3 regions of the Brevibacillus sp. FSL K6-2834 genome follow, and region 1 is predicted to be linked to each of the others. Evidence: predicted binding sites of a transcription regulator. Region 1 holds the regulator's gene; each other region holds the start of a gene.
What was found. Region 1 encodes LexA, which represses DNA repair genes until DNA is damaged. Its sites were predicted from a motif close to CGAACATATGTTCG; they were not measured.

Region 2: NST96_RS22060 (DNA repair exonuclease) is a predicted target of LexA. The motif match lies at 7,292-7,305, and genes of this name have one in related genera.
Region 3: NST96_RS02710 (carbohydrate kinase) is a predicted target of LexA. The motif match lies at 2,181-2,194, and genes of this name have one in related genera.

The regions. Positions count from the first base shown of each region.
Region 1 is NZ_CP151945.1:3,086,951-3,096,814, reverse strand. Features, by position in the region: gene NST96_RS15385 (DUF4269 domain-containing protein) at 1-185, opposite strand, end outside; gene istA (IS21 family transposase) at 260-1,765, shown strand; gene istB (IS21-like element helper ATPase IstB) at 1,762-2,490, shown strand; gene NST96_RS15370 (DUF456 family protein) at 2,858-3,343, shown strand; gene lexA (transcriptional repressor LexA) at 3,529-4,152, opposite strand; gene NST96_RS15360 (LysM peptidoglycan-binding domain-containing protein) at 4,309-4,665, shown strand; gene NST96_RS15355 (DUF896 domain-containing protein) at 4,746-4,943, shown strand; gene crcB (fluoride efflux transporter CrcB) at 5,036-5,404, shown strand; gene NST96_RS15345 (UvrD-helicase domain-containing protein) at 5,608-7,854, shown strand; gene NST96_RS15340 (iron-sulfur cluster biosynthesis family protein) at 8,174-8,476, opposite strand; gene ltaE (low-specificity L-threonine aldolase) at 8,587-9,624, shown strand; gene NST96_RS15330 (Ger(x)C family spore germination protein) at 9,768-9,864, opposite strand, start outside.
Region 2 is NZ_CP151945.1:4,498,949-4,508,812, reverse strand. Features, by position in the region: gene NST96_RS22095 (Ger(x)C family spore germination protein) at 1-864, shown strand, start outside; gene NST96_RS22090 (aldehyde dehydrogenase family protein) at 880-2,409, opposite strand; gene NST96_RS22085 (TetR/AcrR family transcriptional regulator) at 2,415-3,041, opposite strand; gene NST96_RS22080 (M23 family metallopeptidase) at 3,227-4,261, opposite strand; gene larC (nickel insertion protein) at 4,413-5,546, shown strand; gene NST96_RS22070 (DJ-1/PfpI family protein) at 5,638-6,195, shown strand; gene NST96_RS22065 (LarC family nickel insertion protein) at 6,319-7,245, opposite strand; gene NST96_RS22060 (DNA repair exonuclease) at 7,383-8,516, shown strand; gene NST96_RS22055 (AAA family ATPase) at 8,513-9,864, shown strand, end outside.
Region 3 is NZ_CP151945.1:498,212-508,075, reverse strand. Features, by position in the region: gene NST96_RS02715 (pseudouridine-5'-phosphate glycosidase) at 105-1,022, opposite strand; gene NST96_RS02710 (carbohydrate kinase) at 1,026-2,126, opposite strand; gene NST96_RS02705 (EamA family transporter) at 2,388-3,326, opposite strand; gene NST96_RS02700 (GntR family transcriptional regulator) at 3,436-4,122, shown strand; gene NST96_RS02695 (GNAT family N-acetyltransferase) at 4,122-4,607, shown strand; gene NST96_RS02690 (hypothetical protein) at 4,707-4,892, shown strand; gene NST96_RS02685 (MarR family transcriptional regulator) at 5,083-5,538, shown strand; gene NST96_RS02680 (FMN-dependent NADH-azoreductase) at 5,655-6,281, shown strand; gene NST96_RS02675 (DoxX family protein) at 6,364-6,750, shown strand; gene NST96_RS02670 (pirin family protein) at 6,852-7,613, shown strand; gene NST96_RS02665 (cytochrome ubiquinol oxidase subunit I) at 7,765-9,111, shown strand; gene NST96_RS02660 (cytochrome d ubiquinol oxidase subunit II) at 9,136-9,864, shown strand, end outside.

The sequences.
Region 1 (9,864 bases):
AAATCAAGATCGCTGTCCTCAACATCAATATCGAGGGGGATCGTTCCGCACAGAACCGGTTGATACTCTTTGAGCCCATCAAAGATTCCCAAGCTGTCGAGGACTGCCCAGGTGTTTATGGCAGGATAAAAGTGCAGAGAATTGCGGCGGAAAACTGCAGAGTTCCACCGCAATTCTGAGGCCATGAAAAAGGCACTTGCCAACATCCCCCTACAAAATCTACCCTTGGATTTGGCTAGAATCTGAGGGAGTGAGAGGAATGTTGAAAGTGCCACAACAACAGTATATCCGATTTTTGCGGGAAGTCGAAGGGTGTTCGATTCAGGAAATTGCGGAACGTGTCCAGGTGAATTGGCGAACCGCCAAGAAATATGCGGATCGCGACGATTGGAATGAACCGGTATGCAAGCGAAAAGGCCGCCATCCGGTGTTGGGACCGTACTTAGAGATTATTGACACATGGCTGGAGGATGATGAGCGTCTTCCACGCAAGCAACGCCATACAGCCGTCCGCATGTTTCAGCGGTTACGGGATGAGTACGGCTTCCCTGGCGGGCAGCGAACGGTATCCGAATATGTCTCCAAACGGAAGAAAGCCATGGCAGCCGAACGAGCCGAACATTTTGAGCGTTTGGAGCATCCAGGCGGGGAAGCCCAGGCTGACTTTGGGACGGTGTACGTGGTCAAGTCGGGAGAACTGGTGGAGCGGAAAGTATTGACCCTGTCGTTTCCGTACAGCAATGCCGCCTTTGTGTTCCCGGTTCCGAAAGAAAACACGGAATGCTTTCTGGAGGCCTTAGGGCGGCTATTTCAGCAAATGGGAGGGGTTCCTCGCAAGATTTGGTTTGACAACTTGTCCGCTGCTGTTGTGTCCATCCAGCAAGGCGGAAAACGAGAGTGTACGGAAGCGTTTCGGCGTTTCTGCGCCCATTACCGCTTTGAGCCCCTGTTTTGCAATCCATACAGCGGCCATGAGAAAGGCCATGTGGAAAACAAAGTGGGGTATGGACGCCGGAACTGGTGTGTTCCGCCACCGGTTATCGATACGCCGGAACAACTGGAGACGTATTTGGCGGAAGCTGCCCGTGCGGATATGCAGCGCCCTCACTATGTGAAAAAGCAAACCATTGCCGAGTTGTGGAAGCAAGAAAAATGCAAGCTGCTGACGCTGCCGACGACACCGCTGGAGATTTTCCGGCTGGAGACGTGCCACCTGAACAAATACGCTGAGCTGTCGTTTGACGCGGCTCTCTTCCCGTTGCCGCAGTGTCGGGCCATGCAGCCGGTTTTGGTGAAAGTCAAGTGGGATGTGCTGGAGGTGTTAACGGCAGACGGGACATACACCCCGATTGTGACATTGCCTCGTCCCTATACGGAGAAAGTCATTCCAGTAGATTGGAAGGCGGTATTGAAGAGATATGAAAAACGCCCGCGGGCGGTGATGTATTCTTCCTTTACCAATATGATGCCTCAGGCGCTCCAAACGTTTTTGACGGTGGAAGACATGAATGCACGAAAAGCACGAATTCGCCTGCTCCATCGATTGCTCGACACCTATACGTTGAAGGAAATCGGGCAAGTACTGGGAGAATTGTCGCATCAGCAAGAGCATCTGGCTGTTGCCTTGGAGCATGCCCTTTACGCGATAAAACACCCTGTTTTCCGCCCGGAACCGTTTTCAGAGTCGCATACACCCCCTGCCCTTCACGGGCAGATACCCATACTGGATGAGTACGACCGGATCCTGGGGGTGAGGGTGGAATGAGAGAAGAGCTGGCAAAGGTGTGCAAAACTTTGCATTTGGCGCATGTGATGGAAACCTATGAACAGGTGCCGTTTGAAGATCGGGAGAGCTTCTTGCTGGGAGTCTTGCGGATGGAGATTCAACGGCGGGAGGAGACAAAGCTGAAGCGACTGATAAAGAAAGCCGCGTTTCCCCAACTGAAGACACTGGAAGATTACGCTTTTGAGGCAGTCACCTTACCGGAAACATGTACAAAGGAGGGATTGATCGACCTACGTTTTTTGGAGCGCAAGGAAAATGTGCTGATGCTGGGAAAAGTGGGCACGGGGAAGACCCATCTGGCAACAGCGCTTGGCGTAGAGGCGTGCCGAAGGGGATATGCCGTTCGATTCTTCCGTGTTCCCGATCTGGTTGCGCTCTTGCAGGAAAAACACGCGAATGGGGCACTGATGCGGTTTCAAAAAGAACTGGCAGACTGTGAGTTGTTGATTTTGGACGAGGTTGGGTTTGTTCCCTTTCACCAAACGGGGGCTGAGCTGTTGTTTCATGTTATCTCGGCCTGCTATGAGAGAAACAGTGTGATTGTGACGTCGAATTTGGAGTTTGGGCAGTGGAATACGGTGTTTGGAGATACGCGATTGACGGCAGCCCTTGTGGATCGCCTCGTCCACCACGCCCATATTCTGGCGTTTACCGGAGAAAGCTACCGACTGCGCCATGCTCTATCCAGCATGAAGTCTTCCTAAATTCTTTTGTATTGATGTTGGCAGTGTTCTGCATAAATTGGCCGCCAAACTCTGCATTTTTGAGTTGCAAAATACACCAGGCTTCCCGCTGCCGAGGGGTTCCTTTTTTCAGGTAGGAAGGGTCAAACCAATCTCGCTTCGTTTGAGAATGCATAGCCATTTTCTGTCCTTTCAGATTATCTTTCTTTTATTTGCAACTCTGCAGGGGAACAATGAGGGACGAGACCATCTATGTTCCGATTCGACGTTTGGCTTTACGACTCGCAGAAGAACCGAGTATATACAGGTTTCTGTCAAAATGTAGCGAGTCGATGGAAACGAAAACCGCACTTTATCGTATACCCTATACAGAAGGGAGTGTCAATGGATGGAGATCTTGTTGTGGATCGTGATAGCGGCCTTGTTTATCCTCAGTATTGCCGGAATCTTTTTGCCGGTCATTCCTGATACGATTTTATTGTGGGGCGGATTCTTGCTGTATCACTTTTTTATTGCTGATCCGGGTGCCGGACTTCCGGCCTCCTTCTGGTGGGGAATGGCGGTCTTAAGTGTTCTTCTCTACGGTGCGGATTTACTCACCAACATGTACTTTGTCAAGAAGTACGGGGGCTCCAAAGCGTCATCGTGGGCAGCTGCACTGGGGATTTTGCTCGGGGTGATTTTGTTCCCCCCATTTGGCATGCTGATCATGCCGTTCGTGCTGGTCGTTCTGGTGGAAATGCTGATCCAAAAGCAGCCGTTTGAACGGGCTGTTAAAGCGGGAGTGGGTTCGCTCATCGGTTTTTTGGGCAGTGTGGTCGTAAAAGTTGTTCTTCAGGTAGTGATGATCATCTGGTTCTTTGTCGCACTGTAAGTGGGATTCGTAGGAGAAGGACCGATCAAAGAATCGAAGGAAATGAAAAGAAGAGGCGTCCGCGAGGCAATCGCGAACGCCTTTTTTGCTGTCAGGGTGGAAAAGGAAAGCTTGTCGTAGTCGATTGCGTTTTTCAAAGAGTCCGCCATAAGGCATGGCTCATCCAAGCAACGAAATCTCTTATTCTAGTGAATCAAGCGGTACACGCCAATCACTTTCCCCAGAATCGTTACAGAATCCAGAATAATCGGCTCCAATGTCGCGTTTTCAGGCTGCAGCCGGAAATGGTTCTTTTCCTTGAAGAAACGCTTCACGGTTGCCTCGTCCTCTTCAGTCATGGCGACGACGATATCACCGTTATTGGCCACATTCTGCTGGCGAACGATCACGTAGTCTCCATCCAGGATGCCAGCCTCGATCATACTGTCTCCGGACACGCGCAGCATGTACACCTTGTCCGATGTCACGATGCTGTCAGGGAGTGGGAAGTAATCCTCCACCTGCTCGACAGCAGTGATCGGCTGACCCGCAGTCACCTTTCCGATCACCGGTACGCGTACAACAGATACGTCAAAGTCGTCTTGAAAGCGCTCCTCTTCTTTCAGCAGCTCAATCGCGCGGGGCTTGGTAGGATCGCGGCGGATGAGCCCCTTTTTTTCCAACCTGGCCAGATGGCCGTGAACAGTTGAACTGGATGCCAGACCGACAGCCTCCCCGATTTCACGGACAGATGGGGGATAACCCTTGTCCCTTACTTCTTTGCGGATGAAATCGATGATGGCTTGCTGTCTATTGGATAGCTTGGACATAGACCACACCTCTATCTTCTCGAACATGTTTTCTATATTATACCATGGGATCCTGCGTTCGACAAACATAAGTTCGTTTTTTTCTTGACATGAACAAGTGTTCGCATTATGATGAGAACAAGAAGATAGAACGTACGTTTGCAGGGGGATGAAATAATGAGTACAATGACCGTATCTAATCGCTTCGCCAAAGAAGAAAGAAAAACTGCTCGTTTTGGCATTACGCGTGGACAGGCCATTCTGTTTTTTGCCGCTTTCACTCTCTTTTTTTACACTTTGACAGAACTAGTGTTCGCTTCTGGGGATCATACGGTACAACAAGCTCAAATGATCCAACCAGTAAAGGAAATCGTCGTCCAACCGGGAGACAGCTTGTGGGAGCTGGCGGTCACCTACAAGAGTGACCCGAAAATGGATGTTCGCGATATGGTATATGCGATTCAAAAATTGAACAAGCTGGAAAGTGCCATTATTTATCCAGGCCAATCGATTCAAATTCCTGTCGGGAATTGACAAGCTGCAGCTTTCCCTTGCTTCGTTGCCGAGATGTGATATAATAGAGCGGCATTCATTGAAAGCGAGGGGAAACGGCTTTGGTATCAGACGCGGAAATCAAACGGATCAACGAGTTGGCCAAAAAATCTCGTGAAGCCGGGTTGACTGAAGAGGAAAAACAGGAACAGAAAAAACTGCGGCAAAAATACATTGATGCTGTGAAAATGTCGCTTCGCTCCAATCTCGAATCGATCCGCTACGTGGAAGACCTCGAGGATAACAACCCCAAACACTAAAACGCACCATTTGACATAAAAAGAAGACATCCATGCTTTTTGCCTGGATGTCTTTTTGTTCCATACAAAAAAGGAGAGAAGGGGGGATTGCCATGATGGCATGGCTGGCTGTTGCCGTAGGAGGAGCCGTCGGTTCATTGCTACGCTATGGTCTCGGTCTCGCAATGAACCAACCCGGATTGCCGGCTGGGACATGGCTGGCCAATGTCTCCGGTTCTTTTCTCATCGGACTGCTCTATGCGTGGGGAAAGGAAAAAGGATTGATGTCTTTGGAGATGTACCTTCTGTTTACAACCGGGCTGATGGGGGGATTTACTACGTTCTCTACCTTTTCGCTTGAGGTGGTAAGCTTCATCGGAGATGGGCAGATCGGCAGAGGGCTGTTCTATGCAGGCGCCAGTGTTTTGGCCGGCCTTCTTGCTTGCGGTTCAGGGATCTGGATCGGCAGACAAGTGTGGTAAACAGGCAAGATATAGCGGGATAAGACGGGCAGGCGTCAACGAGAACAAAAGAGAGCCAATCCGGAAGCAACATCAAATCAAAGAAGAGGGCATTGGAAGGCTACGAGGAAACAAAGAAGAGCCCGTGCCCGGAAACCATGTGGAAATAAAACCGGACTTCTCCTTGCGATGCTGAACCTGACAATTTGGAAAGGAGGATATAAATGACTGTACAGCACCCGGACTACGAGCATGAACAGAAGAGACTCGATGAAACACGCTCTATTATCCAAAAGGAAGTGGACACTCTTCGGAAAGAGGTTAAAGAGATTACGGACGATTATGTGAAACAGGTCGTCAACTACAAAAAAGGAAAAGAGCTTCGCTACCTTGAGGACCAAGGACTGGAAAAGCCGTATTTTGGGCGAGTGGACTTCCTGAAAGACGAGACATACGAGTTGGACAGCGTATACATAGGAAAGAGGGGCATCGTTCGGAGCGACACATTCGATTCAATTGTCGTTGACTGGCGTGCTCCCATTGCCAGTTTATATTACAGCGGCGAGAGCAAGGATGCGTACTTCCGCAGCGGCAGGGAGATTGTGCGAGGCGAAGTCCGCCTGAAGCGAAATTTTGCCATTGAGGACGGGAAGATTACAGGGATATACGATGGAGCGCTCAAAGAGACGATTCATCGCGAAGTTGGCCATCCGGATGAATTTTTGCAGGAAGGGTACATCGATGAGTTCCTGGCAGCCAACCTGAATCAGACGAACGACAGCAGATTGAAGGATATCGTAGCGACGATCCAGTCGGAGCAGAATGACATTATTCGAGCAGACAAGGATCGCCCGGTTGTCGTTCAAGGGGTGGCCGGAAGCGGCAAGACGACGATTGCGCTGCACCGGCTCTCCTATTTGATCTACAATTATCAGGACTCGATGATGTCAAAGAGGTTTATGGTTTTTGCACCAAACCGGTTGTTCCTTACGTACATTTCAGAGGTTCTTCCCGAATTGGGAGTGGATGACGTTCAGCAGGCGACATTCCTGGATTGGGCTTCCAAGCTGGTCAAGTCCATCCTTCCAAAAGGCTGGCGGATTCTGGACCCGCACAAGCCCCTTCAGTTGTTCTTTGAACAAGGACAGAGCGATGCCGAGCGTCGGACGGTGCTGCATCGTCTTCGGTTCAAGGGCTCGCTCGCTTTCCGGGATGTACTCCAGCAATATTTGCTGTTTGTAGCGGAAAACAGGGTAGCCTACAAAAAATTAAGCTTTGTCTACAACAGAACCAAACATGTTTTTACGATTCCGGGTGAGACCATCCGTCAGCTTTTTGCCGAACAATATGCCCATCTGCCATATCGTCGGCGAATGGAAGCCGTTCGAAAGCACGTTAAGCAGGACATCAATAAACAGTTGTTCGCCCATCTGCGAGAGAAGCGAATTGATCTGGATAAGCAAGCGTTGGCTAAATATGAGAAAATGATTGATCAGCTTCTGGACAAATACTTTTCCATTTTTCCTGAACTGGATGTCTTCTCGTCGTACCGCGAAATGTTGACCGACACAGCTTTATTGAAAGAGCTGACAAAAGGGGAAGTCAATGGCGAGGATATCGAGGATATTTGCCGGTCGTCTGCAGAGATATTCGAAGCGGAGCGGATCGAGCCAGAAGACGTTGCGCCGCTGATCTATCTGCGGCATCTGATCGAAGGATTGGAGCAGGCCGACCACTTTGACCACAGTGTCGTTGATGAAGCACAGGATCTCAGTGCGTTGGAAATTGCGGTGATCGGGCTTGTGACAAAGAGACATTCTTTGACGGTAGTGGGAGATATCGCGCAGGGCATCCATGCATACAGGGGATTGCAATCGTGGGAAGAACTGTTGGAGGGAGTTTTTCAGCAGCCGCGGGGGGTTTACTACACACTCGCGCAGAGCTACCGTTCCACAATCGAAATTATGAAATGTGCCAACGAGGTACTGCGAAAGATAAACCTGCCGGAGACGATTATGGCCAAACCGGTATTGCGGCATGGGGAAAAGCCTTTGTTGGCATCATGGGACGGGAAAGAACTGCCGGTTAAAAATCTGGTCCAGCTTGTAAATGATTATCGGCAAGAGGGCTTTCAATCCATCGCGATCGTAGCCAAAACAGCCGAGGCCAGCAAAAAAGCATACAAGTCATTGAAGGCCTCCATCGAAGGACTGAAGCTGCTGGGAAGCAAGGATACCCAATTCCCGGGCGGTGTCGTAGTAATGCCAGCTTATTTGACCAAGGGGCTGCAATTTGATGTGGTCATCTTGTTGAATATCGAGGAGTACTTGGACAATAAGTGGGATACAAAGCTCCTGTATGTAGCCATGACCAGACCCGTACATCGGCTTTTCATGATTCATCAGGAAGACAGGATGAGTCCGCTCTTTGCTGACGTGCCACCTGAGTTGTACGAGAAGAGATCTTTGTAAAGAAAAAAGTCTTGCAATAAAGAAGAAGGCTTTGTAACGAAAATAACGGCTTGCAACGAACAAGAGACTTTGGTAACGAAATAAGGTCCTGCAGCGAAAACGAGAACTCCGAAAGATGGGAAAGGCCCTGGAACAAAAAAGAGCTCTAGACCCAAATAGAGTTTTGCAACAATTGTATAGAGTCCATTACAAAAAAGAGACATCGACAAGATGTCTCTTTTTTTGGTTCCTAGCAGCTTTTACAAAAACAGCTTTTTCCCAAAACAATTCATTCTCAAGAAAACCCCGCTGATGACTCGCAGCGGGGACAAGGGAGCCATTAATGATCGCCGTGATTTCCTTTGGAAGGATTTGTAAGCACGTATCCCTCTTGTGGTGTATACAGGTAGTCGATAACAAGGCCGTCTAGCAACGGCTCGTCTTTCTTGACGATTACGTCGATTTCCTTGTCGGTAGAAACGACGGTATCTTCGTCGGTCGGTTTATCCAATGCCAAGCCGTAATGGGCATGGTCACCGTGTGCATGTGTTATGTATGCGCGGAGCTTCAACTCTTTATCCTCTTCTTGGTCCAAAATGGCTTTCAATTGTTTTGCGGCGTTGCGAGTAATTTTTACCTTCATGGGTCAGTCTCCCTTGTTTTGGTATCGTACTCCTCCATATTAGCAAACTGCCAAATCCCGATGCAATGCAGAAAGTGTTAAAATGGCAAGAGAGAAGGGAGAGAAGAAAGATGCCGATTGATTTGCGCAGCGATACGGTTACCAAGCCGACAGATGCGATGCTCCGTGCCATGTATGAGGCAGAAGCAGGGGACGATGTGTATGGAGAAGACCCGACTGTAAACCGCCTGGAAAGAGTGGCGGCCGAGATATTGGGGAAAGAAGACGCGCTGTTTGTCACGAGCGGTACACAAGGGAATCAGGTGGCAGTCCTTACCCACTGTGTAAATGGCGACGAGGTTATTTTGGAGGCAGACTCCCACCTTTTTTACTATGAGGGAGGCGCAATGGCTGCTCTCGCGGGGGTGCAAACCAGGACGATCGCGGGAGATAGGGGGGCACTGCCTCCACAGGAGGTAGCCAAAGCAATTCGCGGGGTCAATATCCATTTTCCGAGGACCCGTTTGATTTGCATGGAAAATACACATAACCGCGCTGGAGGGGCGGTCGTCCGCCCTGAACAGATGAAAAGCGTATACGAAGTAGCAAATCGTAACAACGTACCTGTCCACCTGGATGGCGCCAGATTATTCAATGCTGCTGTCGCGTTGGGCTGCGAGGTGACCGGGCTTACCCGGTATACAGACAGTGTTCAGGTGTGCTTGTCGAAGGGATTGAGCGCACCGGTAGGGTCTGTGTTGGCAGGGAGCCGGGCGTTTATCCAGGAGGCGCGTTGGTGGAGGAAGAAGCTGGGCGGCGGCATGCGCCAAGTCGGTTACATGGCAGCACCAGGAATACTCGCCTTGACGGAAATGACGTCACGGCTTGCGGAAGACCATCAGCGAGCGCATGATTTGGCCGTAGGTTTGCAAAAGCTATCTCTGCATGTCGAACCGGTAGAAACGAACATAGTTTTGGTTCACACGGACAAAGCGGGTCTTTCTGCCGAACAATTTTTGGCCAAGCTGGCTGAAAAAGGGGTGCTTGCTGTCGACTTTGACGAAACGGTCGTTCGTTTTACAACACATCGTCACATCAGTGATCAGGATATTCAGAACACTTTGGCAGCAGTGGAAGCGATCTTGCATCCATCAAGGTCAACGGGATGACGCGTCCAAGCTTTTTTACCAAATGACTTTTCCGGGAGGAAGAACGGAGCAGCGGGCAGCAGGGTCACAAAGGGCTGCACCAGCATACCGAAAGAGAAACGTGCAGCAGACTTCCCTGGTGCACGTTCTCTTTGAAAAAGGGATCATTTTTTCTTGCCTTTCAAGGCAAACTCCTCTGTTTTTACCGTTACGTCGAGAGATACTGGTATTCGACTAAACACCTCGTCCCAATTTTCCTTT
Region 2 (9,864 bases), 1.4 Mb from region 1:
AAGGCGGATCGAACCATATCGCTTTCCCAATTAAGGGTGATCCTGTTTGGCGAAAAATTCGTCCGCGAATGGGGGCTTCGCGAGACGATCCTCGATTTCTACCGGAATCCGGCCGTCGGAGAGAATGTGGTCGTGGCTGTTGTGGGTGGCAAGGCGGAGGATGTCATCAAAGGCAAGTACGAAAACAAGCCGGAGATCAATACGTATCTGAACAATCTTTTGCGTCCCAGAGAGGAGACGGCGTTCACGTCCTTTGCCACGCTTCACGACCTTGTTTTCATGCTGACCAATCAGGTGAGCGATCCCGAGCTTCCGTATTTGAAAAAGGAAGATGGGGAAATCGTCATTTCAGGGGTTGCGGCTTTTCGGGGAGAGCATATGGTTGGTACCCTTTCGCAAAGGGAAGGGCGATTCATACAGATGGTAAAGGGACGCAGGCATCTTCCCTCCATCAGTTTCATAATCGAAGATGAATACGCTGCCGGAAAAAGGTCACAGCTAGTCTTTGATATTATCCGCTCCCATTCAAAGGTGCGCAGCAACGGGGCTCTCAACAAGCCAGTCGTGGATGTTGCGGTCGAGGTTCGCGGCATCCTGTTCGGGTATACGGGTTCGCGAAATCTGGAGGACCCTTCGGAGCGCAGTGAAATCACCAGAAAGTTAGGAGCGGAAATAGAAAAAGAGATCACATTGCTGCTCAAAAAGCTTCAAAAGAAAAAGTGGGACCCCGCAAGTATCGAAGAGAGCTTCCGGCAAAAATACCGCGGGGAGTGGGGCCGATCAATCGGTCTTGAGCTGTATCAGAAGGCTGAGTTTCGGGTAAAAGCGAAGGTGGAGATTATCGGAACAGGTACGATGAATTAGCGGTTTTGCGGCAAGCTAAAACAGACGTTTCCACTCTCGCCAGGCAGCAAGCAGATTTCGGCTGTTCCAGGTTTGTCCCTTGCCAAACAACGTCTTGGTCAAGCCGACAAACAGCGTCTGCTGCTCCTCCGTATACGGGTACCAGTTGATCTCGCGTTTCTTCTTCCCGGGGTCGTGGATGATCGAGACAGCATGGGTAAAGGCTTGCAAGCCTTCAGGGCCGCGATAGCGCCCGATGCCGCTCTGTTTGACACCGCCGAACGGAAGGTTGGGATTGGCGAAGCTGATAATGACGTCGTTGATGCAGACATTGCCGCTCTCGAGCTGGAGTGCGACTCTTTTTGCCTTTGCTTTGTTCTGTGACCAGACGGAGGCGTTCAAGCCGTAGGGCGTATCATTGGCGAGACGAATCGCCTCTTCCTCTGTGGAAAAGGTCATGATGGGCAGGATCGGGCCAAATGTCTCCTCCCGCATGATTTTCATCTCATGGGTTACGCCGGTCAGTATTGTAGGTGGCAAAAACATGCCGTCCTCGGAAAAGCTCCCGCCGAGCTCTGCAATCGCCCCTTTGGCCAGCGCCTCTTCGACATGCTGCCGAACGATGCCAATCTGCTGCGGCGAGGTCATCGAGCCGACTTCGGCCTGATCGGGAAAACCGTGACGCAGGGCTGCTGTTTTTTCTTTGACCAGGCGAAGGAATTCCGGGTAGACGCGTTCATGCACGTAGACGCGCTCAACAGACATGCAAACCTGCCCGGAGTTGGTAAAGGCACCCCAAACAGCGCCGTTTGCCGCCCGTTCGAGATGGGCGTCCTCCAGCACGATCATCGGGTCTTTGCCGCCGAGCTCCAATTCTACCGGGATCAAATGCTCCGCAGCCTGTGCCATGATCTTTTTCCCTGTGGCTACCGAACCAGTGAAAAAGATTTTGTCCGGCCGCGCCGCCACCAGCGCTTGCCCGACTTGTCTGCCTCCGTGCAGCACCTGGACGATGTGCTGCGGGGCAGGGACAGCCTGAAACAGCTCCTCGATCAGCACACCGACCCCGGGAGTTATCTCGGAAGGCTTCAAAATGACGGTATTCCCCGCAATCAGTGCCGAGAGAACCGGAACGACAGACAGTTGAAACGGATAGTTCCAGGGAGAGATGACGGCGACAACGCCCATCGGCTGGTAGTGAATAGACGACTTCTTCGGAGAGAGGGCGATCGGCGTCGGCACTTTGCGGGGTGCCAGCATGCGCTCCGCGTTTTTTTCATAGAAGCGGATGGTGTCTGCGGTCACGAAAATCTCGGTCATGTACGCTTCCAATGCCACTTTGCCGGTCGCCTCACTGATTTTTTTCGCCAGTTCTTCGCCATGCTCCACCAAATAATGGCGGAGGTTGCGAAGGTAGTGAACCCGCGCGGAAACAGGCGTGCTGCCCCAATGACCAAATGCCAGTCTGGCCCGTTCCATGGCCTTGTGAACCTCTTCAGGGGAGTTTTCCTGCAGTGTCCCCATCACTTCTCCGGTAGCCGGATTGCGCAGTGTGAGAGTGCCCATTTGCTTCACCTCGTCTTATGGGAGTCGAAAAGCATAGCCAGCAGCCGGGACAAGTCGCTGTCCAGTTTGGCGATCATTCGGTCTGCTTGCTCTGGTTCCATCAGCAGGGCCTGGAAGAACATGCCGTCCAGCGCAGTGTAGAGGAGATGTACCCATTCCTGGGATGGCGGCGGGGTGTTCTGCCCTTTTTCAGAAAGCAGTTTTTCCAGCATCCGCGAGATCAGGGTGTAAAGCCGTTCGCGAATCTCTCGGACAGGCTGGCGGAAGGCGTCGACGTACATGGCCTGCACCTGTAAGTCGTACCAGAGACGGTGGAGGTTGCGGTCTTCTGTCATAACCTTGCGCAAAAGCGAAGACAGGCGCGTCTGCCACCCGGTGACAGGACCCAAGATGAGATCTTCCTCCAGCTCTTGTAAAAAACGTTCCTTGTAACCGGAAATAACGGAGAGCAGCAGGTCTTCCTTGCTGGCAAAGTAATAGTGCAATATCCCGAGAGAGACTCCCGATTCTCGGGCGATATCCCGAAGCGAGACAGAGGCGTAGCCTTTTTCGGCGAGACATCGAGTCGCCTGTTCGATCAGATGGGCCCGCTTTGCTTCTGCTTTGGCCTGTGCACGGGGAGAACGAGTCATCAGATATGCACCAACTTTTTTGGACGAACGTCCAGTTTTTCTATCTTGATTGTATGTAGGGGAAATGTCCGTGTCAATGGTAAAAGGAAAGTTTGGAAAACGGAGGAACCAACCAATCGAACAAGCTGTGTCTGCATACTGGCAAGCAGCCAAAAGACGCGGGAGAGCAATTCCCGCGCTCATCTTCACCGCTTTTTCTTTTTGCTGTACATCTGCCGCTCCCATCGCTTCAAGTAAGGATACGGATCGAACGCCCACTCATTGCTCCCCGTGTCACTGTACATGCCGTAGTGCAGGTGGGGCGGAAACTTGCCGGAGGTGCCAGGTTTTCCATAGCCGGAGCTGCCGACGTACCCGATCACTTCTCCCGGCTCCACGATATCGCCCGGTTTCAAACCCTTTTTAAACGAAGAAAGGTGGGCGAAATAGTGATAGACGTTGCCGATGTCTCGCATGCCGATCCGCCATCCGCCGTAGCGGTTCCAACCGACGACTTCAATTACTCCATAGCCTGTGCTTAGCACCGGCGTGCCGTATCCGGCGAAGATGTCCGTTCCCTCGTGGATACGTCTGCCTCCCCAGCCGCGGGGATCGCCCCATGTACTGCGATAGCTGTATGTGTAGCGTTTCGGGATGGGAAAATGGTGGTCATCCAGATCAAGCCGCTGAAATTTCTCGAAGACAGAAGCAAACTGGTCGATCGTTTTAACGGCCCTGTCGCGTTTGTAATACGACCAGAGCCCGATCTTCCAATCCTCGCGGGTAAAGCCGTATCGAGACAGAAACAGGGTCATCGTAGTCAGCACGTCGACATCATTTTCCCTGTCTGCTCTGCCGTCCCCATCTCCATCCACACCCAGTCCGCCGAAAAATTGGATGGAAGCGGGAGTGGCATCCCGGTCGTCCGGGTTCAATGGTCCGCCCCACAAGGCAGGAGGAATCTCAATGGCTGTCAAGCGCTGGGGAGCTTGCTGCCGGTTGTCTTTTTGCCTTGAGCGTTTGTTGATGGAACGCTCGTACTGATCCACCGCCGCCAGATATGACCAGGGAATGCCGTATACGGATTCAAAGCGCTGAAACAGCGCCAGTCGTTCCTGATAGATGGGATCTCCTGAAGTAGCCGCCGGGACGGACAAAGCTGCCTGTGAAACAGGAGGCCATGAACACAAGGTTAAGAGTACGCACAAACTGATTTGCATCATCAGGCGAAACGTAGTCATGCCCGTCTCCCTCCAGCAGTATTCTCCTTTGTAGGTTCTGCCAGCACACTGTGATTATCCGAGATAGTTTTTGCCAGTCCCGGGAGCCAGAATGGGCCAACCCCGGGTTTTGGTGTATGATCGTATCAGAAGACAGAACGGAGGAAACTGGATGCAGACGATGATGATAAGAGGCGATCAGCCGCTGTTTTTCCACAAATTGCGTGGTCCGCTGCTGCGGTTGTGGGAGAAGGCCGGGATTGATTCTCTGGAGCAGGTGGAAGGTGCAGCGTGCAGCGGACTTGCAGGACGGGTTCGGGCGGAAGCAGAAAATCAGGAGGCCCGGCTGGGAGTTGCAAACCAGAAGGTCCGTCCGGGAGCTGCAAATCAAAATCAGGCGGTCCAGCCGCATAAGACGCATTTCGAGGCTTTTTTGCAGCGTGCCGAGAACTTTCGCACCACATGCCCACCCGACGTATGGCAAAAGGAAACGGAGGCGTTGCGACAGCTATGGACCGTGATAGAGCCGGAAGCGTGCAGAAAAAATGTGCAAATCCTCGTTCAGCCTTTGGTGATTCCGGCCAGATTGCCGGTAGCCGCTCTGCCCTTGCTGGATGGATGGAACGTACATGAGGACCCGCACATTCCGCCAGAACAGTTTTCTCCGCTTGTGCTGCTGTGGCTGCAGGAGACCGGGGCAAAACCGATCGGGACGATCAGCGGCAAGATAAAGCGCGTGGAGGCCGGAGATGGAGTGGCTGTCTTCTTTGCCGATATGAACGACCCTGCCGGCTGTGCAGAATCACGGACGGGCATTCCCGTGGTCCATGAATACCGCGATCACGGCGTTGAACATATTGACGAAGGGATGTTCCTCCTGCAGGCCAATCTGGACGACAGCAGTCCGGAATGGATGGCCCACGCCATGGAGCGTTTGCTTGAGGCGGGAGCCAACGATGTCCACTTTCTTCCGGTTACGATGAAAAAAAGCAGGCCGGGCGTATTGGTGCAGGTCTTGTGCTACCAGAGCAGACTGGAAGAACTTAAATCTGTCTTGTTTCAGGAGACAACCACCTTCGGTATCAGGTATTTCCCCGTGGCCTGCCATCGGCTGGCAAGACAGTTCGCAACCGTGAAAACACAATGGGGCGAGGTTCCCGTAAAAATCGGGCTGCACCGCGGAAAACAGGTACAGTGTTCACCGGAGTATGCCGTTTGTGCTCAATTGGCGAAAGAAGCCGGCATCCCGGTGAAGCAGGTGCATCAAGAGGCGCTTTCGCTTGCCCTTGCGATGAAAGTACGCTGACGCGTGATGCTGCCAGCAGGAGTTCATCGGTCCGTGAAGAAATGGGTAGAGAGAGGTTTTTTCCTCAAAAATCCAGCGGGGAGGCTGTACTATGAGCAAAAAGGTGCTGATTGTAACCGGTGACGCGGTGGAAGCTTTGGAGATCTTTTACCCCTATTATCGCTGCCTGGAGGAGGGGCTGGAGGCCGTCATCGCTTCGCCTGCCAAAAAGACGCTGCACACGGTCTGCCACGATTTCGAAGCCCACAGTGAAACCTATACGGAAAAGCCTGCTTATCAACTGGCCTCGCATGTGGCTTTTGCGGATGTAAATCCGGAGGAATACGACGGCCTGATCATTCCGGGGGGCCGTGCCCCTGAATATATCCGGCTGAACGAGCATTTGAAACCGATCCTGACTCACTTTTTTGAGGCAAACAAGCCTGTGGCCGCCATTTGTCACGGTTCGCAGGTGCTGGCGCTCGTAGGCGAGCACGTTCGCGACCGCGAGATGACTGCCTACCAGGCATGCCGCCCAGATGTAGAAGCGTGCGGAGCCATTTATCGCACGGAACCTCTGCACGTTCACAATAACCTCGTGTCAGCCCACGCATGGCCTGACCTTCCGGGATTCATGCGTGAATTCCTGCGCCTGCTCCGCGAGGCTTGATCGGAAGCTTGTGCATCCGTGGGCCTGCCTCATGCAGAGCAGTGGCAGCAGACATGAAAAAGCCTTGTCCTGATTTTGCGGACAAGGCTTTTTTGCTTCCGGATGTCTCGGACTTAAATGAGATCACATAGTGCCGACCAGCACCCGCAGTACGTTAGGCTGATCGGGAAGATCGCGGGTCCCTGCCCCGTAGCCGATGGCGTCCACGGTCATCGCCGGAAGCGGCCCGAACTGCTTGACCAAGGCGGCCGCAACCCCTGCTCCGGTCGGAGTAGTCAGCTCTTTTTGTATGTCTGTTTGGCGAAGCGGAATTCCTTTCAGCATTTCCATCGTCGCGGGTGCAGGGACCGGGTACAGGCCATGGTCACAGCGGACGTAGCCGTTTCCGGTCGGAACAGGGCCGCTGTACAACTGATCAATGTCCAGGTCTTCCAAAGCCAGGGCGATGCCGACGACGTCGACGATTGAATCCAGCGCCCCTACTTCATGAAAATGAACCGTATCTACCGGCACATTGTGAATTTTGGCTTCGGCAATGGCGATTTTCTCGAAGATCGCTTGCGCTCGGGCGGTCACACGCGGTGAGAAGTCAGCCTCGTCGATCATCGCAGAAATTTCTTTGTACCTGCGGTGATGATGATGTCCGTGATCATGGCTGTGATCGTGCTCGTGGTGGTGATGTCCGTGATCATGGCTGTGATCGTGCTCGTGGTGGTGATGTCCGTGATCATGACTGTGGTCGTGCCCGTGATGGTGGTGATGGTCGTGGTCATGGTCGTGGTCATGACAGTGATCGTGATGATGTCCGACGTTTAGCACCGGCAATGTTTTCAGCGCTTTGAGCTTCTCCAGCTCTTCATCGATCACATCCAGCTTTAGCGAGCTGACCCCTTTTTTCACCACCGTCTTCCACTCCATGCGGAAATTCCCCAGCGGCAGCTTGCGCAGTTCACGTTCAATCGTTTCGCGGTTCGCACCCGCATCGACCAGTGCAGCGAGCAGCATGTCGCCGCTAATTCCCGAAAAACAGTCCAAATAGGCAATACGCACAGCAATCGCTCCTTTTATCCGGTACTCTTTTCCTGTATCATAAAAGGGAAAATATGTTCGTGTATGAGACAGGGGAATCTGCTGACCAAAGTGTACCATTTCCTCCAGCAGTCTGTCATGCCAAGGAGTGAGTTTTCATGTTGTCGTTTATTCATATAGCTGACGTCCACCTGGACGCGCCGATCCGTGCCATGTCCGTTTCTTATGAGCTGAGGCAGGACGACTTTCGGCGGACGATGCGGACGGTTCGGGATCTCGTGTTGGAAAAGCGGGCAGATGTTTGGCTGATCGCCGGTGACCTCATGGAGCTGCATGGCGGGAGAAGAACCACGGCGATTTTTTTGCGTGATCTGTTTGCCAGCGTGGCTCCTACACCGGTCTGTATCGCTCCGGGGAATCACGACCCGTGGCGGGCCGATTCCTTTTACCAGTCGTTGGAGTGGCCGGGAAACGTGTACTGGTTTACGCCGGAGTGGGGGGCTTTCGAATTTCCCGAAAAGTCTTGCGTCGTCTACGGATGGGGCTTTCCCCAGCCGCATGTGTACGAGTCGCCGTTGGCGGAATTCCCCGGAAAGCTGCCTGGCTACCGGCACCATCTGATGGTTTTGCACGCCAGTGTGGTCAACGGGGGAGGCGAGGAGCATCATCCGTACGCACCGGTAACCATAGAGCAGCTCGCAGAAACGGGAATGGATTACATTGCGCTCGGACATATCCACAAGCCTGCGCGCTTCGCTCATCCGGTACATAGACGGACGTTTGCCGCATACCCGGGTTCTCCCGAAGGCTTGTCTGTCAAAGAAAGCGGGCCCCGTCACGTCCTGTACGGCGAACTGAATGAAGCGGGCGAGCTATTGCTTGAGGAGCTCCCGGTCCAAACGCGAATGATCGTGAGACGGGAGATCGATATACAAGGGGCGGAAACGGTCGATCAAGTCGCCGACATACTGGAAAGCGGGCTGGCCGATGTGCAGGACGGGCAAATTTTGGACATCACCTTGACAGGGAACAGGCCCGTACATTTTACGCCAGTTACAGATGTGCTCGAAAAGCGCTTTTCCCGCTTTTTTGCCATCCGCATCGCAGACCGGACGAGACCGGACCTGGATGCGGGCAAGCTGATCGCCGAGGGCGGCATCTGGGGACGCTGGCTGCAGCGTCTCGCCGAAGAGGAAGCGGCTGCGGCCGCGTCTTCCGATGAACAGCGCCAGGCAGTGGCTCGCATGGCCATGAAAATAGCGCTGGAGCGGATCGGAGGAATGATCGGATGAAGATTCACGAGCTATCGATCAAAGGCTTTGGCAAATGGCGCGGAGCCGATTTTCGCTTCGCCCCGGGACTGAATGTATTTGCCGCTCCCAACGAAGCGGGAAAATCTACGCTGCTTCAGGCGATATTTGCTTCGCTGTACGGGCTGAAGCGGGATTATGTTCGTTCCGCCCGGTATTTGCCCGAGTACGACAAATACTTCCCGTGGCATTCGGGCAGCTACGAGCTTAGCGTTCTCTACGAGGTAGACGGCAGGCGCTATCGGCTTCACCGCCGTCTGGAAAAGGAAAGGGAACAGGCTCAGGTTTTTCTCGACCCCGACTGGACAGAGGTAACGCACCTGTACCAGGAAGACCGGCGCAAAGAACGAAACTTTCTTGAGCTCCATCTCGGCTTGACACGCAGCTTGTTTACTGACCTGACCTGGATCAGGAGAAGTCCGCTGGAAGCTTCGGAATACCTCCTGCCTTCGCTGTTTGGCACGAGCGAAGCTGATCCGGCGGTAAACAGAATGCTGGCAGCCCTGGACAAGGAATTGACGCTGATCGGAAAAAAGGAACGGGCGGAAAATACGCTGCTTGGCAAGGCAGGAGCGCTGGTCGCGCAAAGAGAACAGGAGCTGGCCGAAGCGGAAGCCGGCTGGGCAGCCGTTCAAACATTGACGCAGCAGATCGCCCACTGGGAGAAGGCAAAGCAGGAAATGGAGCGGACCCGGGAGCGGATGCGGCAGCGGCTTCTCGTCCTGCAAAAGGAGGAGCAGGCTTGGCAAAGGAGATGGCAGGACAGCTACAGGGAGCCTGATGAGGAAGGCTGGCCGCAGTGGGAAGCGACAGCCCGCACAGAAGAAGAGCGTGCGCTGCATCGCCAGGTTCAGTCAGTTTTGGCTGCCCAGGGGGATTGGGGTGAAGCTGAACAAGACAAAGGAAATGCGGACGTACCTGAAAGCGATGCTTTGGAAAAGCTGGAAGCGGCTTACCGGCAGGCATTGGAATTGCGGAAGGAGCGAGACGAGTACAAGGAGCAAGCCGACCGGTTGGCTGAAGCGGCGCTTAGGACCGCTCCGAGCCGTGTGGGCCGGGGGAAAGAGAAGCGGACCGGAAAAGTCCGTCTGTGGTGGACAAGCTGTCTGGCGAGTCTGGTCGTCGCCGCATTATTTCTGCTTGCGGGCAACGCTCCGGTCGGCTGGATCGCTGCAGGAATCTCAGCTGCATGTGCCCTTGCGGCTGCAGCCGCGAATCGGGGACAGACAAGGCAGAGAGAAAATTGTGCCGCCGGCAACGAGCACGAATGGCAAGCCTGGCAGGACAAGGCTGCCCGCTGCGACCAGGAGCTGCAGCAGCTTTTGCAAAA
Region 3 (9,864 bases), 2.6 Mb from region 1:
TGTCACCTTTTTGAAATGGCAAAAAGCCCTGCTCCTCCCATTCGGAACAGGGCTTCCCGCATTTGCTTTTGAGCCTTGCATATTCATTAGCCTTGCGTATTTATTTACCCTTGCTTTTTATGATAAGCGGCGGCAATCTGCGCAGCCACGGCTGCATTGTGCTTCACCAGGGCAATATTGGTTTGCAGGCTTTTGCCTTCTGTCAGTTCTTTTACTTTCGAGAGCAAGAACGGCGTTACCTTTTTGCCGGCGATTCCGTTTTCTTTCGCTTCCTTCAGCGCTTGCAGAATGACTGCCTCGATCTTGCCGTGATCAAGCGCATCCTTCTCCGGTACCGGGTTGGCGATGACAAGACCGCCGTCCAGACCGAGCTTCCACTTCGTATCCATCACGGTTGCGACTTCTTCTGGAGCATCCAGACGGAAATCGACGCCAAAGCCGCTCTCTCTTGCGAAGAAGGAAGGGAACTCATCCGTGCGATAGCCGACGACAGGCACCCCTTGTGTCTCCAAGTATTCGAGGGTACGGCCGATATCGAGAATCGACTTGCATCCGGCGCATACGACTGCGAGGCCCGTTTGCGCCAGCTCGGTCAGGTCAGCAGACACGTCCCAGGTGATTTCGCCTTCGCGGTGAACACCGCCGATGCCGCCTGTGGCAAAAACGCGGATGCCTGCCAGCTGGGCTGCGATCATCGTACCGGCTACCGTCGTCGCCCCGATTTTGCCGCTGGCGAGAATGTACGGGAAATCGCGTCGGCTTACTTTTTCAACGGATTTGTTCGTCGCGAACTCTTCCAGTTCACTTTCCGACAGCCCGATCTTGATTTTTCCGTCCATAATCCCGATCGTTGCCGGTACCGCGCCGTTGTCACGGATGATCTGCTCGACTTCCTTCGCCATCTCGATATTTTGCGGATACGGCATCCCGTGGGAAATGATTGTTGTTTCCAGGGCTACAACTGGCAAGTTATTGTCCAATGCATGGCGCACTTCATCTGTAAAAGTCAGGTATTGTTTCATCCGTTATCGCTCCTCTTCGTATTGGTTTATCGTTTGTTCCAGTTCCTCCGGCTTCAGCAGCGGCGATACCGAATACTCGGTCTGCAGCGTCAAGGCCGAAGCAGCCATGCCGAGCCGGCACGCTCTGCCCAGCGGCTCACCGTTTACGACCCCGTACAAAAGACCGGAGGCAAAAGCGTCGCCCGCTCCCGTCACGTCCACTACCTCTGTCGGGTAGGGGGCCAGCTTCTCCGCCTGGTCCTCCGATTGATAATAAATGCCCTGTTCGCCGAGCGTCACCACGACACTTTTCACGCCTCGTGCCCTGATTTTCCGGCACGCTTCTTCGCAGTCCTGCATGGTTTTGATCTCCATGCCTGACAAAAGCTCGGCTTCCTCTCGATTCGGCAGGATTGCTTCGACTCCGTCCAAACGCTCGGGCAGTTTTTCCGCCTTGGCAGAAGAAACCGGATCGACGAACAGCGCGATGCCCTCATCCCGGCAGCGTCCGATCACGTATGCCAAACAGTCTGCAGGAAGGTTCGTATCGAGGTAAACGGCCCGGGCGGCTGCGATATGGGACCACCGTTCCGCAAACATTTGCGGCGTGAGCGTATCGTAAATATCCATATTCGCCAGGGAGACGACCATTTCGCCTTCCTTGTCCAAAAGCGCCGTGTACGTACCGGTTCGCTGAGTGGGCAACCGCCACACCTGGCTGATATCGACCCCGTGCTTTTTCGTTTCCTGCAAAATCCAGTCGCCTTCCTTGTCTTCCCCGACACAGCTGATCAGCGAGACATTGCAGCCAAGCCGACCGAGATTTTCCGCGATATTGCGGCCGACCCCTCCGCATGATTCAGAGATGGTTACCGGATTCGATGAGTGGAGCCGTACTTGCTGCTTGGCCCGCGCTTTCCGGTCCAGATTGGCTCCGCCGATGCAGACGATCAGCTCTTCGTCGCGAAGAATATAGGCCCGTCCTTTGATTTCGCCGCGCTTGGTCAGCTGCGCGATATAGCCAGCCACCGCCGACCGGGAAATGCCCATCTTGTCAGCCAGCTCCTGTTGGCTGACGAACGGATTTTCACGAATGTAGCGGAGGATTTGTTTTTCTTTGTCCACGGCCCTCCTCCTTTCTGCCTTAGTAGCATTTGCAACTCGAACTGCTTCTCTTTACAAACAAAAGTTTATCACATAGACAAAAGTTTTCAAAGAGAAAATAATGGTGCCGCAAGAAAAAACGCATTCTTTGACCATCCGCGAAAAGATGGTCACAAGAATGCGCTTCTATAACGGCTATGCTGTGTTATGTTGCTTTTTTGCTAATCCATGGTTGATCGCTTTTGATCGCCTGCATTTTCCGACCTCTATGCCCGCCTTTTTTTACGATCCTACGGCATTCTGCAGCGCCGGCTCCTTCGCTTTTTCCCGATGGCGGGACAGGGCAAAAATCGTCCCGATAATGCACAAACCGCCGATCCACTCAAACATCCCGAACGACACATGCAGCCAAACAACGGTCGTAATCACGGCAGACAATGGTTCCGCGCAGGCAAGCAGGCTGGTTTCTGTCGGGCGGATATAGTTCAGACTGTCTACGTACAGATAAAAGGGAATCAAGGTCCCAAACAAGACGATGAAGACAACAGCCAGAACCGATGGAACCGACCAGATCATGTCAGTTGCTTGCCAAGGCTGTTTTGCCAGGCAAAGACCGATGCCCCCGATCAGCATCGCCCAGCCAAGGACGACTGTAGACCCCCAGCGCCCCAAAAGCGGCTTCGGGTATACGGTGTAAAAAGCAAGCGCCAGCGCCGAGGCCAGCCCCCAAATAACGGCGGCAGCGGAAATCGTCAGCTTCCCCGGATTTCCTCCCGTGATGAGCAGATACGTCCCCCCGAGAGCCAGGATCAGAGCCGTCACCTGTGCTGCTGAAGGCAACTGCCGAAGTTTGATGACGAGATACACAACCAGAAAAACGGGCCCCAAATACTGCAGCAGCGTCGCAGTCGCCGCATTGCCCGCTTCGATCGAGGCAAAATACGTATACTGGACCGCGAGCATGCCTGCGATCGAAAACAGCAGGAGCCGGGCCAAATCACCGCCGGAGAACAAAATCCGCCAAACATTCTGACGATGCGGCCCACATAATGACAGCGCGAGCAGGATCAATCCGGAGGCGAGCAACCGTGACGCTACCAGCCAATCCGTTTGAAACTGATAATGCTGCATGAGCGATTGGGCCACGGTGCCTGAGACTCCCCATAAGATCGAAGCGACAATCACCATTGTAAAGCCGCGGACGCGCAATGAAGAAAACATGGTGTTTTTTCTCCTCTCCCATCCAATATATTATGCAATATATCGCATTCTGCTGTAAAATACAAGAAGATGCTTCTTTTACCAAAACGCCTTCTAAGGAGGACTTGCCATGCCTCTTCCCCCCAATTTGCGAAAGGTCGAACGAACCTCCGCGAAAAACAAGGTATTGCAGCAGCTGCAGACCTGGATCATAGACGGTACCCTGCAGCCGGGCGAAAAAATATTGGATACGGAGCTGGCCGACGCGATAGGAGTCAGCCGGACGCCTGTACGGGAGGCGCTGCAAATCCTGGAGCTGCAGGGCTTTGTAGAGATGCAGCCCGGTGTGGAGACGCGAGTGACCAAGCTGGCTCCCGAAGACGTCCCCAACATCTACCGGCCGCTCATCGCCTTGGAAGCGCTGGCTGCGGAGCTGGTCGTGCCCAAGATCACCGATGCGGTGCTGGACGAATTGACCGAGCTGAACAGGCAGTTTTCCGAAGCGATCGAGACAAGCCAGTCATATGCCGCCATGGAGCTGGACGAGGCGTTTCACAAGCTGATCCACGAAACGGCCGGAAATACGTACATATCATCCTTTACCTCCCTCTTGCACATGCATTTGCGCCGGTTAAAATTTGTCTTCTTCCAGCATTTTTTGCCTGCCCGCACTTCAGTAGAAGAGCATCGTCTACTGATTCAGGCCCTCCGCGACAAAAATGCGGCGGCCGCTGTCGAAGCGATGACGCAAAACTGGCTCAGACCCATGCATGAGGTAGCACGCCAACTGGAAAAAGCAAACAAAGGAGACGACTGATGAATAAACCCTCGCTAAAGCTTTCCCTGATTGAGTCGAATGAAGAAAGAAAGGCATACCGCTCTCTTTTGCTTTTGGCAGATGACTGGGCCGAGGCCGTTGACCAGTACATGTACGAAGGAGAGCTGTATATCGCCCAGGATCAGCAGGACCAAGTGCTGGGCGTTTGTCTGATGCACGCTTTGTCCCCCGAGGAAGCGGAGATCAAGAACCTCGCCGTCCGGCCGGAATTCCGCGGACAGGGAGTGGGGAAGGCCATAATTGAAGAGCTTTGCAGCCGCTTCGCCTCCAAAGGCTTTTCACGGATCATAGTAGGCACCGCCAATTCCAGCATCGACAATCTGGCTTTTTACCAAAAGGCGGGCTTCCGCATGACAGAAATTCGCAAGGATTTTTTCTGTTCCTATCCCGAGCCCGTGATTGAAAACGGGATCCGGGCATGGGACATGGTCATGTTTGAACGCCCTCTGTCTGCATCTTGCTGAAAAAGTCTTGGAAGCTGTCCCCGCTTGCCGATTCCCCCGGCGAAAGGATGATTTGCTGTCCATCGGCACATACTACCGAAAAAAATGGGTGGGATGATGGTGTCGAATCAAACAGACGGACGATACAACAACGCGCAGGCAAAAGGCGAAGACAAGCAGGAAGGCGAGTTCTTCTACTTTGATCTGTCAGACGAGCACCATGAGAAGCTCTTGGAAAAGGAATTGAAGGAAGGTCACGAAAATCCTCTTGGACCTCTGGAAGAGGTAACAAAAGTGGAATATTAAAATCAACCTGGAACCGGCTCCGGCTATGAAAACAAATGGCCGGAGCTTTTTCCTGCTTTCCCTTTCTACATTGCGATGCGGGATACGTTGCTGCCGTTTTGTCCGCTTCTTTGACAAGCACCACTAAGAGGTGTATAATTATCTTAAATTTGAGATATGTACTGAACTAAATCCTACAGGGGGTGCACGCATGCCCGAAGAACAGCAACATCGTGACGACTCGCTTTTGCTGATGGTGGTTTTGGCCCGTGCCTATAACTGGGTAACGGCACATACCACGCGGGAAATCCGCCAGCATGGGTTGAATCCCACCGAGTTTGGCGTACTTGAGGTGCTGTACCATAAAGGTCCCCAGCCTCTCCAGCAAATTGGCGAAAAGATCCTGATCTCGAGCGGTAACATTACGTACGTCGTGGACAAACTAGAAAAGAAGCAGCTTCTGGTCCGCAAGCCATGTGCCGAAGACCGGCGGGTTATTTACGCAGAACTGACGGAAAAAGGTCAACAGTTTCTGGCTTCCATCTTTCCCTCCCATAAAATAGCCATTGAGCAAGCCGTCAGTGGCCTCAATCCGGAGGAAAAGAGAAGCGCAATCGAGCTGTTAAAAAAGTTGGGGCATTCTGCTCAAGAGCGCTTTCATAAATAAAAAAACATGGAAGTGTAAAAACTCTTGACAAGATCCTCGATACGTAATAATCTTAAAATCAAGATTTACTATTTCAAGGTTATATACTTTCCTTTTGAAAGGGGAATAAGAAAAGCATGAGTAAAGTATTATTTATCAAAGCCAACAACCGTCCCGTGGAGCAAGCAGTCAGCGTAAAGCTGTACCAAGCTTTCGTGGACTCTTATAAGGAGACCCATCCACAAGACGAGATCGTAGAACTGGATTTGTTCGCAGAAAACCTGCCATACTACGATGTAGAAAAAATCAATGCCATGTTCAAACAAGGCAAAGGAATGGAAATGACTGCTGAAGATCAAAAAGCAGCTGAGCTGGTTAACAAATATCTGAACCAGTTTATCGAAGCCGACAAAGTGATGATCGCATTCCCGCTGTGGAACTTCACTGTACCTGCTGTCCTTCACACGTATTTCGACTACCTGTGCCAAGCAGGCAAAACATTCCGCTACACTGCAGAAGGTCCAGTTGGGCTGTTGAACAACAAAAAAGTGGCTCTGCTGAACGCACGCGGCGGCGTATACTCCGAAGGTCCTGCTGCCAATGTTGAAATGGCTGTTAAATACGTGCAAACCATTCTGGGCTTTCTGGGCGTGAAAGACATGTCCACTGTCATCGTAGAAGGCCACAATGCGTCCCCTGACAAAGCGGAAGCACTTATTCAAGAAGGCATTGAAAAGGCTGCAAAACTGGCGGAGTCCTTCTAAGGCCCGCCGGCCTTTTTTTGGACTAATATCTCAAATTCAAAATACTCTAATTTAAAATTATTTTACAAGGAGTGAATGTATGATGGTAGATGTAGGTTTGTTGATCATTCGTCTTGTTGTCGGTCTTACTTTTGCAGCTCACGGTACACAAAAATTGTTTGGTTGGTTTGGCGGTCACGGATTAAAGGGTACGGGCGGATGGTTTGAATCCATCGGCATGAAGCCCGGCGTCGCCATGGCTCTGATGGCTGGTTTGAGTGAACTGATTGGCGGACTGCTGTTTGCTGCCGGAGTCGGCACCTGGGTAGGCGCTGTGCTGATCATCGGCACGATGCTTGTAGCGATTGTAAAAGTCCACGGCCCTAACGGATACTGGGCAACACAAAACGGCTACGAATACAATCTGACCCTGATTGCTGTCGCTTTGGGCGTTGCTCTGATCGGTCCTGGTGCCTATACGCTGTTCTAATCAAAAACAATCAGCATGTTATGCCTTGCCCTTATGCAAAACAACAGCTAGCATAGAAGCTACTTTCTATGTCATATATGTCCCATAACAAGGAGGCCATTATGCACATTTCCATCTATACACCGGACCAACAAGGAAAAGGCCATTTCGGCAATGGCGAAATCGTGGAGAGCAAACCGATTGCTTTTCCCCACGAGGAAACGGCTGTCAAGCGCGTCGGCCCCCTCTTTTACTGGGCTTGGGCCAAATCGCTGACGACGTTTGAAATACCGCTGCATCCGCACTCCGGCTTTGAAATCGTTTCGTACGTGCTAAACGGAACGGTTGGTCACCGCGATACACTAGGCAATTTGCAGCAAGTATCCACCGGCGGAGCGCAAGTAATGCAGACCGGATCAGGAGCTTATCACGCCGAAGAAATGAGTACAGGCACGGAAATGTTTCAAATCTGGTTTGAGCCTCATCTCTCCCAGGCGGTCAAGGTGCCGCCCACTTACAACCAGTACAATCATGAAGAGTTTCCGCTCGATGTGATTGACGGCGTACAGGTGAAACGGGTGATCGGTACGGATGCGCCGATTTCTCTCGTGACCGACTCTTTGATGAGAGATATCATCATCCCGGCCAATCATTCCTATCGTTGGCAGCTTCCAAAGGGGTATTCCCTGGCAGCAGTTGTCGTTTCGGGCAAAGGGGAGCTGCATTTGGCAGAAGGAGCGAGTGGCCTTCACGGCGGCGATTTTGCCGTGGTGTCCTCGGATCAGGCCGGAGAGCTCCGGTTTAGCGCCCCTTCCGGTGAATCGCTCCGCCTCGTTGCGATTCAGGTGCCGTCAGAGGTGGACTACCCGCTATACCGAAAGTAAACAACTAGGCAACCTTCCAAACCGTACGATTGAACAGGCCGCTCCGCTGACTGGAGCGGCCTGTTTGTTTGCCTTTGCATATTCCGGCCCCTCCCAAGAGACAATAAAAGGGAATGTTTGACAAAGCATCACAGTGAAAGGACGTTATACGGTGGACGATCTTGTACTGGCGCGAGCCACATTTGGCACTACGATGGCCTTTCACATCATCTTTGCCACTTTGGGCGTAGGGCTGCCCCTGATGATTTTGCTGGCCGAAATTCTCTTCCAGCGCACCCGGGACCGCGACTACGAGCTGATGGCCAAACGCTGGACAAAAGGACAGGCCATTTTGCTCGGTGTGGCCATTCCCTCCGGCACCATCGCAGGTGTACAGTTGTCCCTTTTGTGGCCCGGCTTTATGGAAGTAGTCGGGAAAGTGATCTCCCTGCCGTTTCAAATCGAAATTTTCGCCTTTTTCCTGGAGGCGCTCTTCATGTCCATCTACGTCTATGCCGCCGATCGATTGACCCCGCTGATGCGGCTCGTTTCCGTTTTTATGATCCTGCTTGGGGCTGCTGCTTCAGCGGTTCTCATCACCAATGTCCATGCTTTTGAGGGTACGCCCGCCGGTTTTCGCATTGAAAACGGAGAGGTCGTGGATGTGGACCCCTGGGCGGCATTTTTTAATCCGAGCTTTTTCGTCACTGCGGGCCATGTCGTCGTCTCCGCCTTTATGACAGGCGCTTTTGCCATCGCATCCGTCGCTGCCTGGAAAATGATCAAGTCCGATCAGGAGAGCCGGGAATACGCCTTCCACCAAAAAGCGCTGCTCCTCGGCTTGATCGTCGGCGGGTCTTTCTCGCTCCTCACCGCCTTGAACGGCCACGAATCGGCCCAACTGCTGCACCGCTATCAGCCTGAGAAGCTGGCGGCAGCCGAAGGTCTTTTCCAGACCCAGGCCTATGCCCCGCTGGCCGTCGGAGGTTTTACCGATCCGGAAACCCAGGAAGTGAAATACGGAATCGAAATTCCCTGGATGCTCAGCTTTTTGGCGGGAAACCGCTTTGACGAGGTGGTGGTCGGGCTCAATGACTTCCCTCGGGAGTACTGGCCTCCCCTCTATATCCACACCTTGTTTAACGGCATGGTGGGAATCGGCTCCCTTCTGATCGTCGTCGGATTGCTCGGCTTTGCCTGGAAAAAACTGCTGCGCCGCTCCGTGTTTCCGCGCTGGGTGCTGGGCATCTTTGTCCTTAGCGGCCCGCTGGCTTTGCTCGGCATCGAATTCGGCTGGATCTTTGCCTGTACGGGCCGCCAGCCCTGGGTCATCTACCGGGTGATGCGCACGGCCGACTCTGTCACCCAATCAGCCGGGATCGGCCCGCTGTTTTTCACCTTTCTCGCCGTTTACCTGTTTCTCGGCATCGTGACCATTCTGGTCTTTCGCAGCTATTTTGGCCGCCACCCGCTGGAGCTTCATCCAACGGACCGGCCGTCGGGAGAAACAGCCCCCTAATTTGATCCAAGGAGGCTTCTGTTCATGACGGACACGATTTTGGCGATTACGCTGGTGTGGATCTTTGTGGTGATTTACGCAGTAGCCGCATCCTTTGACTTCGGCGCCGGCTTCTGGTCGATGGTTTATGTAAACCGCATAGATACAAAGGCGACAAGCATCGCCAACCGTTACCTGTCCCCGTCATGGGAGGTTGTCAACGTATTTATCGTGCTGATCGTCGTCGGGCTGGTCACGTTTTTTCCCGGAGCCACCTACACGCTCGGCACCGTGCTGCTCATCCCCGGAAGCCTCATCCTCCTGCTGATTTTGATCCGCAGCGCCTTTATGGTTTTCTCCCATCTCGTCCGCAAATACGATAAAACGCTCGCCTTCTTTTCCGGAATCAGCGGCCTTTTCATCCCGGCTCTGCTGATCCTGGTCCTGCCGCTGACGCAGGGCGGATTTATTCAAACGATCGATGGGGTGGAAAGACTGGACTGGGGAGCGCTGCTGACGAGTCCGCATGTATACGCCTATGTAGGACTGGCTGTGAGCAGCACCCTCTTTCTCTCCTCGCTGCTGCTCGCGGACTACTCCCGCGTAGCCAACGCACAGCAAGCCTTTCGCGTCTACCGTCGCGACGCCATTCTCATCGGTCCCCTCACCTTGCTTGCCGCCGTTTTGACAGTCGTCACGATGAAAACGGAGGCGAGCTGGCTCTATGAGAGGCTGCTTGCCTATCTCCCGTGGCTGATTGCTTCCGTCGCGTGG